One region of the Enterobacter sp. ECC_219_Taxon_10 genome, then DNA from elsewhere that is predicted to be linked to it. Evidence: predicted binding sites of a transcription regulator. Region 1 holds the regulator's gene; each other region holds the start of a gene.
The links. Region 1 encodes CRP, which controls carbon source genes, mostly activating them, when cyclic AMP is high. Its sites were predicted from a motif close to ATGTGANNNNNNTCACAT; they were not measured.
Positions count from the first base shown of each region.

Region 2: ldtB (L,D-transpeptidase) is a predicted target of CRP. The motif match lies at 1,003-1,020, and genes of this name have one in related genera.
Region 3: deoC (deoxyribose-phosphate aldolase) is a predicted target of CRP. The motif match lies at 956-973, and genes of this name have one in related genera.
Region 4: AC4ICF_RS15700 (CidA/LrgA family protein) is a predicted target of CRP. The motif match lies at 700-717, and genes of this name have one in related genera.

Region 1 is NZ_CM178005.1:4,478,694-4,480,895, reverse strand. Features, by position in the region: gene AC4ICF_RS21440 (YccS/YhfK family putative transporter) at 1-789, opposite strand, end outside; gene crp (cAMP-activated global transcriptional regulator CRP) at 847-1,479, opposite strand; gene AC4ICF_RS21430 (OsmC family protein) at 1,791-2,195, shown strand.
Region 2 is NZ_CM178005.1:1,555,429-1,557,630, reverse strand. Features, by position in the region: gene AC4ICF_RS07430 (ABC-F family ATPase) at 1-897, opposite strand, end outside; gene ldtB (L,D-transpeptidase) at 1,120-2,040, shown strand; gene AC4ICF_RS07420 (GntR family transcriptional regulator) at 2,083-2,202, opposite strand, start outside.
Region 3 is NZ_CM178005.1:690,754-692,955, forward strand. Features, by position in the region: gene AC4ICF_RS03255 (YjjI family glycine radical enzyme) at 1-841, opposite strand, end outside; gene deoC (deoxyribose-phosphate aldolase) at 1,104-1,883, shown strand; gene deoA (thymidine phosphorylase) at 1,993-2,202, shown strand, end outside.
Region 4 is NZ_CM178005.1:3,296,625-3,298,826, forward strand. Features, by position in the region: gene AC4ICF_RS15695 (type 1 glutamine amidotransferase) at 1-581, shown strand, start outside; gene AC4ICF_RS15700 (CidA/LrgA family protein) at 766-1,161, shown strand; gene AC4ICF_RS15705 (CidB/LrgB family autolysis modulator) at 1,158-1,853, shown strand; gene cdd (cytidine deaminase) at 1,983-2,202, shown strand, end outside.

The sequences.
Region 1 (2,202 bases):
CGCTTCGGCATGGCTGCGCTCAACCAGCTTTTGCACCTCCTGCGGGTGATGAAGGCTAACGGAGATATGCTCCTGAAGGTCCAGCCCCACCTGGAAGGTACGCAGCAGCCGTTTGTACTCGTGGTTCTTGTTTGCGGCGAGCATATGCAGCTGCTGATAGCACTGGCTTATCAAATCCACCACTTTTTGCTGGCGCGTCAGCAGCGGCGGTAAGGATTTTTCCGGATCGGTATGCTGGGTGAGCAGGGTGTATTTGGCTTCGCAGTAATCCGCAAGCTGCACGTAGAGCAGGCTCAGAGATTCTCGCAGCGGCTGCTCTCGCCATAGCCAGAACCAGAACCAGTTAAACAGCCCGTACCACAGCGTGCCGAGGGCGTAGATCAGCAGCGGCTCCCACACGGGCATATTCCCGGCGAGGCTCAGGGTAAAGATGGCCGCAATGAGTGACGCTGGAAGCAGGCGAGCGTGCAGCGAGCTGATTTCCGCCGTGACGCCGAGGGTCATCGCCAGCACGGTCAGGATCAGCGGCAGGGGAATATCGCGAGCCAGTAACAGCTGCACCGCGAGGCTACAGCCTGCAAACAGGCAGCCGCCGATAATCAGGCGTTTGAAAAAGCGCTTATGCGGCGTGTCCAGACCGGCAATGTTGCAGCAGGCGGGCACGAGGGAAAACAGCAGGCCCTGCTGAAGATGACCCAGGAGCAGGCCCACGGCCACGGGAAGACACAACACCAGCGTTTGTCGCAGTGCGTAGTTAACTTCCGGGTGATAGATCAGCCTGCGCCACATGGGGAAAAGAGACAAAAACGGCGTGACACCTCGCGATGGCACGCCGTTTAAGCAGGATTAACGGGTTCCGTAAACCACGATGGTTTTACCGTGGGCGGAGATCAGGTTTTGATCTTCCAGCATTTTCAGAATACGGCCCACTGTTTCACGGGAGCAACCGACGATCTGACCAATTTCCTGACGGGTAATTTTAATTTGCATGCCGTCCGGGTGGGTCATAGCGTCTGGCTGTTTCGCCAGGTTCAGCAGGGTTTGCGCGATACGGCCGGTCACGTCCAGGAAGGCGAGGTTACCCACTTTCTCTGACGTCACCTGCAGACGGCGCGCCATCTGGGAAGAAAGACGCATCAGGATGTCAGGGTTTACCTGAATCAGCTGACGGAATTTCTTGTAAGAAATTTCAGCCACTTCACATGCTGTCTTTGCACGAACCCAGGCGCTACGTTCCTGGCCTTCTTCAAACAGGCCCAGTTCACCGATAAAATCGCCCTGGTTCAGATAAGAAAGGATCATCTCTTTCCCTTCCTCATCTTTGATCAGCACTGCCACCGAGCCTTTGACGATGTAATACAACGTTTCCGCTTTTTCACCCTGGTGAATCAGCGTGCTCTTCGATGGGTACTTATGAATGTGGCAATGAGACAAGAACCATTCGAGAGTCGGGTCTGTTTGCGGTTTGCCAAGCACCATGCGCTGTTATCCTCTGTTATAAGCTGTCACCAGAGTCATCAGATGCATCCGGACTCTGGGGTTGCAATCGAATTCTTACCCATACCCTGGGAAGTCGGCTGTCGTAACGTTTCGCAGCCAGTAAAGTTTGATGTCCTCTGCATACATGTGTAACGTCAATGTATTACTGTAGCATCCTGAGTGTTTTAGCATAGCTTTCGCCGCGTGTCTCCTGGTGTCTCGCTTCAGCATGATGCAGGTCGCCTTCCATTGCGAGAAATGTAACGCACGCGTAATCTGTCACCAAAAATGCAACGTTGGAGTTAATGAATATGCAAGCGCGCGTGAAGTGGGTTGAAGGTTTAACGTTCCTGGGGGAGTCCGCGTCAGGACACCAGATTTTGATGGATGGTAACTCCGGCGATAAAGCGCCGAGCCCAATGGAAATGGTGCTGATGGCGGCAGGTGGATGCAGTGCGATTGACGTGGTGTCGATTCTGCAAAAAGGTCGTCATGACGTAACGGATTGCGAGGTTAAACTCACCTCAGAACGTCGCGAAGAGGCGCCACGCCTGTTCACCCACATAAATCTGCACTTTGTTGTCACCGGGAAAGCGCTGAAAGACGCGGCGGTTTCACGCGCGGTGGACCTGTCTGCGGAGAAATACTGCTCTGTGGCGCTAATGCTGGAGAAAGCGGTAAAAATTACGCATTCGTATGAAGTGATTGAGGTGTGATTCACGG
Region 2 (2,202 bases), 2.0 Mb from region 1:
AGCTTTAACTTCCTCCAGCTTGATTTTGTCGATCTGACGGGCACGAGAAGTTGCCTGACGCGACTTAGAGGCGTTGGCACTGAAGCGGCTGACGAAGGACTGCAGGTCCGCAATCTGCGCTTTCTTCTTGGCGTTGTCCGCCAGCAGACGCTCACGCGCCTGGGTGGCCGCCGTCATGTACTCGTCGTAGTTGCCCGGGTAAACGCGCAGCTCCCCGTAGTCCAGATCCGCCATGTGCGTACAGACCATATTCAGGAAGTGACGGTCGTGCGAGATGATGATCATAGTGCTGTCGCGATCGTTCAGCGTCTGCTCCAGCCAGCGGATGGTGTCGATGTCCAGGTTGTTCGTCGGTTCGTCGAGCAGCAGGATGTCCGGGTTAGAGAACAGCGCCTGTGCCAGCAGCACGCGCAACTTCCAGCCTGGCGCAACTTCGCTCATCGGGCCGTAATGCTGTTCAACCGGAATGCCCACGCCCAGCAGCAGCTCGCCCGCACGCGCTTCTGCAGAATAGCCGTCCATTTCGCCGTACTGCGTTTCCAGATCGGCCACTTTATAGCCATCTTCTTCGCTCATTTCGGCCAGCGCGTAGATGCGATCGCGCTCCTGCTTCACTTCCCACAGCTCCGCGTGCCCCATGATCACGGTGTCCAGCACGGTGAACTCTTCAAAGGCGAACTGATCCTGACGCAGCTTACCGATGCGCTCGTTAGGGTCGAGCGACACGTTGCCGAGCGTTGGCTCCAGATCGCCGCCGAGGATCTTCATGAAGGTGGATTTTCCGCTACCGTTGGCGCCAATCAGGCCGTAACGGTTGCCGCCGCCAAATTTGACGGAAATGTTTTCGAACAGCGGCTTACTGCCAAACTGCATAGTGACGTTGCTGGTAACTAACACGGGGAGATTCCTGCGAAAAGTGTGATAAACACGGCATTATGCCACAATTCCGAATTGAGATCCCGTGTTGCGGCAATCCACTAAACTTTAACAAAATCGAAAAAAATGTGATTTCGTACACATCTGAATTCCCTGTTAGCGGGAATGCACATATAATGCGCTCCCATCACAGATTCAGACTTATCAACTCATCGCCAGAATGGCTTAGATACCTCGCACAACATGAACATGAAATTAACAACGCTTTTTGCGGCGGCGTTAGCCGTAGTAGGTTTTTGTAAGACCGCGTCTGCGGTGACGTATCCCCTGCCGACCGACGGAAGCCGTCTGGTGGGTCAAAATCAGGTAGTGACGGTACCTGAGGGTAACTCTCAGCCGCTGGAGTATTTCGCCGCACAGTACCAGCTGGGCCTGTCTAATATGCTGGAAGCGAACCCGGGCGTTGACCCGTATCTGCCAAAAGCGGGTACCGTGCTGAATATTCCTCAGCAGCTGATCCTGCCGGATACCGTTCATGAAGGTATCGTAATCAACAGCGCCGAAATGCGTCTGTATTACTACCCGAAAGGCACCAACACCGTTATCGTGCTGCCAATCGGTATCGGCCAGCTGGGCAAAGACACCCCGCTGAACTGGACCACCAAAGTCGAGCGTAAGAAAGCGGGCCCAACCTGGACCCCAACCGCCAAAATGCACGCGGAATACATCGCTGCGGGCGAACCGCTGCCCGCCGTTGTGCCAGCCGGCCCGGATAACCCAATGGGTCTGTACGCGCTGTACATTGGCCGCCTGTACGCTATCCACGGCACCAACGCCAACTTCGGTATCGGCCTGCGCGTAAGCCACGGCTGCGTGCGCCTGCGTAACGACGACATTAAGTTCCTGTTTGAAAACGTGCCGGTCGGCACGCGCGTTCAGTTCATCAACGAACCGGTGAAAGCGACCTCTGAGCCAGACGGCAGCCGCTACATTGAAGTGCACAACCCGCTGTCCACCAGCGAAGACCAGATCAATAACAACGAAATCGTACCGATTACGCTGAACAGCGCGGTGCAGTCCGTGACCTCTCAGCCTGACGTGGAAACCACCATCGTCGACCAGGCGATTCAAAACCGCTCCGGTATGCCGGTTCGTTTGAATTAACAGAGAAAAATTAAAAAAGCGGGCTTCGATGCCCGCTTTTTTTTACCCGTTATTCACGATCACGATCCCGCCGTGGTCGTAGCGATAGTGGCAGTGGGCATACTCCAGCGCTGTGCCGTCCTCCAGATAAATCACCTGCTCCACTTCCAGCACCGGATCGGT
Region 3 (2,202 bases), 1.1 Mb from region 1:
CAATTTGCTGCTGGCAGTAGTGTGGGAGCGTGCGGGTGAAGAAGTCTTCAATGGATGTGCTGCGTTCAGCAATGGCTTTGAGGTTAAGGCGCACCAGGGTGCTGCCACCGCCTGCAAGCGGCAGGGAGTTGTAACAACTCACCACGCCGTAACGGCCTTTTGTGAAAATTTTATCATTCATTGGGCCATTGGAAATATGCGGTTTGCTGCATTCACATATGTTTTTTGCCACTTCAAGTAGCAAGTCGTCCGGGGTGATATCGGGATCGTAGATAAAGGTCAGGTTCGGCGCAACCTGCTTCAGCTCTGCGTCGGCACGCAGAATGGCACGGGTGATGGGGCCGTCGGCAGGCCCAATGTTTGCGTGCATAAACGCATCCGGCAGCGTACGGTCGAGATAGCGCCAGAAACGTTTTACTCGGCTATCGATCTCTTCTTGTGTTAGAATTCTAACATACGGAGTTAATATCGCATCAAGCTGACCGAGATAGACCGGCATCGATGTGACAGACGGAACATGGTGGTAGAGGATGGTTAACAGCGAGAGGGCTTCGTCGAGATCTTTCGCCCCTTCCAGCTCCAGCCATTCTGAACCGTTAGCCAGAAATTTTGCGTAATCCGGCAGAACGTAACGGGGTTTGTAAGGCGCGTGGCCTTCGAACATGTCGCAGATAAACCCTTCGTCCAGCGCGGCTCGCGCGGCCTCAGGAAGTGTCGGATACGGCAGGTTGTTTTCCGCTTCCAGCGCCAGAAAATGACGTTTTTGTTCCGGGGTTAACACCGGGCTTGTCACAATGTGCTGGCAACGTTGTTGCAGGGCGTCGGGGCTGGAGTGGGGCATATTCGCTTCCTTGAGTGTTCTGCGGATGATGAGCGAATTGTAGGAAGCCAGCCTGTCGGGGCTTTTGATCCGACAGGGGGTATCGCTGCTTTAGCCGGCAATTTACGCACTAAAGTTTGAAGAAGATCTCATTACAGTAATGCAAATTTGTACGCAGTTTTCATTAACTGTGATGAATGTCGAAGTGTGGATGCGGGTGAATGTTAGAATACTCACAGACCCGCAAGGTAAAATTTATACGGCACTGCCGTTGGAGAATGTTATGACCGATTTAACTGCAAGCAGCCTGCGCGCGTTGAAACTGATGGACCTGACCACCCTGAACGATGACGACACCAATGAAAAAGTCATCGCCCTGTGCCATCAGGCGAAAACGCCAGTGGGCAACACCGCCGCTGTCTGCATCTACCCGCGCTTTATCCCGATTGCCCGCAAAACGCTGAAAGAGCAGGGCACTCCGGACGTGCGCATTGCAACCGTGACTAACTTCCCGCACGGCAACGACGATATCGAGATCGCGCTGGCGGAAACCCGTGCGGCGATTGCCTACGGCGCAGACGAAGTTGACGTGGTGTTCCCTTACCGCGCGCTGATCGCTGGCAACGAGCAGGTCGGTTTTGACCTGGTGAAAGCCTGTAAAGACGCGTGTGCGGCGGCAAACGTGCTGCTCAAAGTGATCATCGAAACCGGCGAGCTGAAAGAAGAGGCGCTGATTCGTAAAGCGTCTGAAATCTCCATCAAAGCCGGTGCGGATTTCATTAAAACCTCTACCGGTAAAGTACCGGTGAATGCGACCCCGGAAAGCGCGCGCATCATGATGGAAGTGATCCGCGACATGGGCGTGTCCAAAACCGTTGGTTTCAAACCCGCGGGCGGCGTGCGTACCGCCGAAGACGCGCAGCAGTTCCTGGCAATTGCCGACGAGCTGTTTGGCGCCGACTGGGCTGATTCCCGTCACTACCGCTTCGGCGCGTCCAGCCTGCTGGCAAGCCTGCTGAAAGCGCTGGGTCACGGCGACGGTAAGAGCGCAAGCAGCTACTGATTGCCAGACAATGCCGGATGACGCTTCGCTTATCCGGCCTACAGGATCGTAGGGCGGGTAAGCGTAGCGCCACCCGCCACAACTCCCCCGATTCCGCATGGAGGTTACCGTGTTTCTCGCACAAGAAATTATTCGTAAAAAACGTGATGGTCAGGCATTAAGCGACGAAGAGATCCGCTTCTTTATCAACGGCATTCGTGATAACACCGTCTCAGAAGGGCAGATTGCGGCTCTGGCGATGACCATTTTCTTCCACGATATGTCGATGCCCGAGCGCGTGTCGCTGACCATGGCGATGCGAGATTCAGGAACCGTTCTG
Region 4 (2,202 bases), 1.2 Mb from region 1:
AGAGCACGGACTTGCTTATCATCATGGGAGGCCCGCAGTCACCCGCCACCACGCTTGAGGAGTGCCCCTGGTTTGATGCGCAGGCGGAAATGCGACTCATCGGCCGCGCAATAGGGGCGGGTAAAACGGTGATTGGCGTTTGTCTGGGCTCGCAGCTTATCGGTGAAGCGCTGGGCGCAGGGTTTTGCCAAAGCCCGGAAAAAGAGATCGGTAAATTTCCCGTCAGGCTCACAGATGCAGGCAAGGCGAACCCGCTGTTTGAGAATTTTGGCCACGAGCTGAGCGTCGGTCACTGGCATAACGACATGCCAGGGTTGACGCCACAGGCTAAGGTGCTCGCTTACAGCGAGGGCTGTCCCCGTCAGATCGTGCAATATGGCGAACGGGTTTACGGTTTTCAGTGCCATATGGAACTGACGGCGGAGGTCGTTGAGTTGCTGATTGAACATTCGCAGAACGATCTCCGCCGTGCGGATGAATTTCGTTTTGTCGAAACGGCGGAAAAACTACGCTCGCATGATTATCGCGAAATGAATCAGGTGCTGTTTTCTTTTCTCGATAAACTGACCGCCCTGCGCTGATGCATTCTCTGGCTCGTCACTTCGCCACCGCACTCCCTTTCCTCTAAACTGTAGCCTGCCCCTGTGCGGTGATACCGGACGTTCCATTCCGGAATGTCTGGTATGCTCAAATTTCATGATGTGATCCGTGGCACATTTTTAGGTTTAATTGTATGATGAATGCGTTTCAGCAAGGACTATCACCATGAGCAAATCATTGAACATTATCTGGCAATATCTGCGCGCATTCGTCCTGATTTACGCCTGCCTGTATGCCGGGATTTTCATCGCGTCGCTGCTGCCCATCACCATTCCCGGCAGCATTATCGGCATGCTAATCCTCTTTGTTTTGCTGGCGCTGCAAATCCTGCCCGCAAAATGGGTCAACCCCGGCTGCTTCGTCCTCATTCGCTATATGGCGCTGCTTTTCGTGCCAATCGGCGTCGGGGTTATGCAGTATTTTGATTTGCTCAAAGCCCAGTTCGGCCCGATTGTGGTCTCATGCGCGGTCAGTACGCTGGTGGTTTTCCTGGTGGTGAGCTGGAGTTCGCATCTGGTGCATGGCGAACGCAACGTGATCGGGGAGAAAACAAAAAAATGATGGCTAATATCTGGTGGTCGCTGCCGCTAACCCTAGCGGTGTTCTTCGCCGCGCGCAAGCTTGCCGCACGTTTCAAAATGCCGTTGCTGAACCCGCTGCTGGTGGCGATGGTGGTCATTATTCCGTTCCTGCTGCTCACCGACATTCCTTATGAACGCTACTTTGCCGGCAGCAAAATTTTAAACGACCTGCTGCAGCCTGCCGTTGTGGCGCTCGCCTTTCCTTTATATGAGCAGCTCCACCAGATCCGCGCCCGCTGGAAATCCATCATTACCATCTGTTTTGTGGGCAGCCTGGTGGCGATGATCACCGGCACGTCGGTAGCGCTGTTGATGGGGGCCTCGCCGCAGATTGCCGCCTCTATTCTGCCAAAATCGGTGACCACACCTATCGCGATGGCTGTCGGTGGCAGCCTCGGCGGGATCCCGGCCATCAGCGCGATGTGCGTCATTTTCGTCGGTATTCTCGGTGCGGTGTTTGGTCACACCCTGCTGAACGGGATGCGTATTCATACTAAAGCGGCACGGGGACTGTCGATGGGGACCGCCTCCCACGCCCTGGGCACTGCCCGCTGCGCGGAGCTGGATTATCAGGAAGGGGCGTTTAGCTCGCTGGCTTTGGTGATCTGCGGAATTATCACCTCCCTGCTGGCCCCGTTCATTTTCCCGCTGATTCTGGCGGTGATGGGCTAAAATTTGCGATGCGTCGCGCAAATTTCATTTTGATTTCATAAGTTGCATACATAATGAGAAGTGGATCACATATAAAGCCCTAACGGCTCCGTAAACTACCGATCCATTAACCTTTATGAGGCAAACGCCATGCACCCACGTTTTCAAGCTGCCTTCGCCCAGCTTGCAGAGAATTTGCAGTCAGCCCTTGCTCCCGTTCTGGCAGATGCACACTTCCCCGCCCTGCTGACCGCGGAGCAGGTCACGGTGCTGAAACAGGCAACGGGACTGGACGAAGACGCGCTGGCTTTCGCACTGCTTCCCCTGGCTGCCGCCTGCGCGCGGGCCGATCTCTCCCACTTTAACGTCG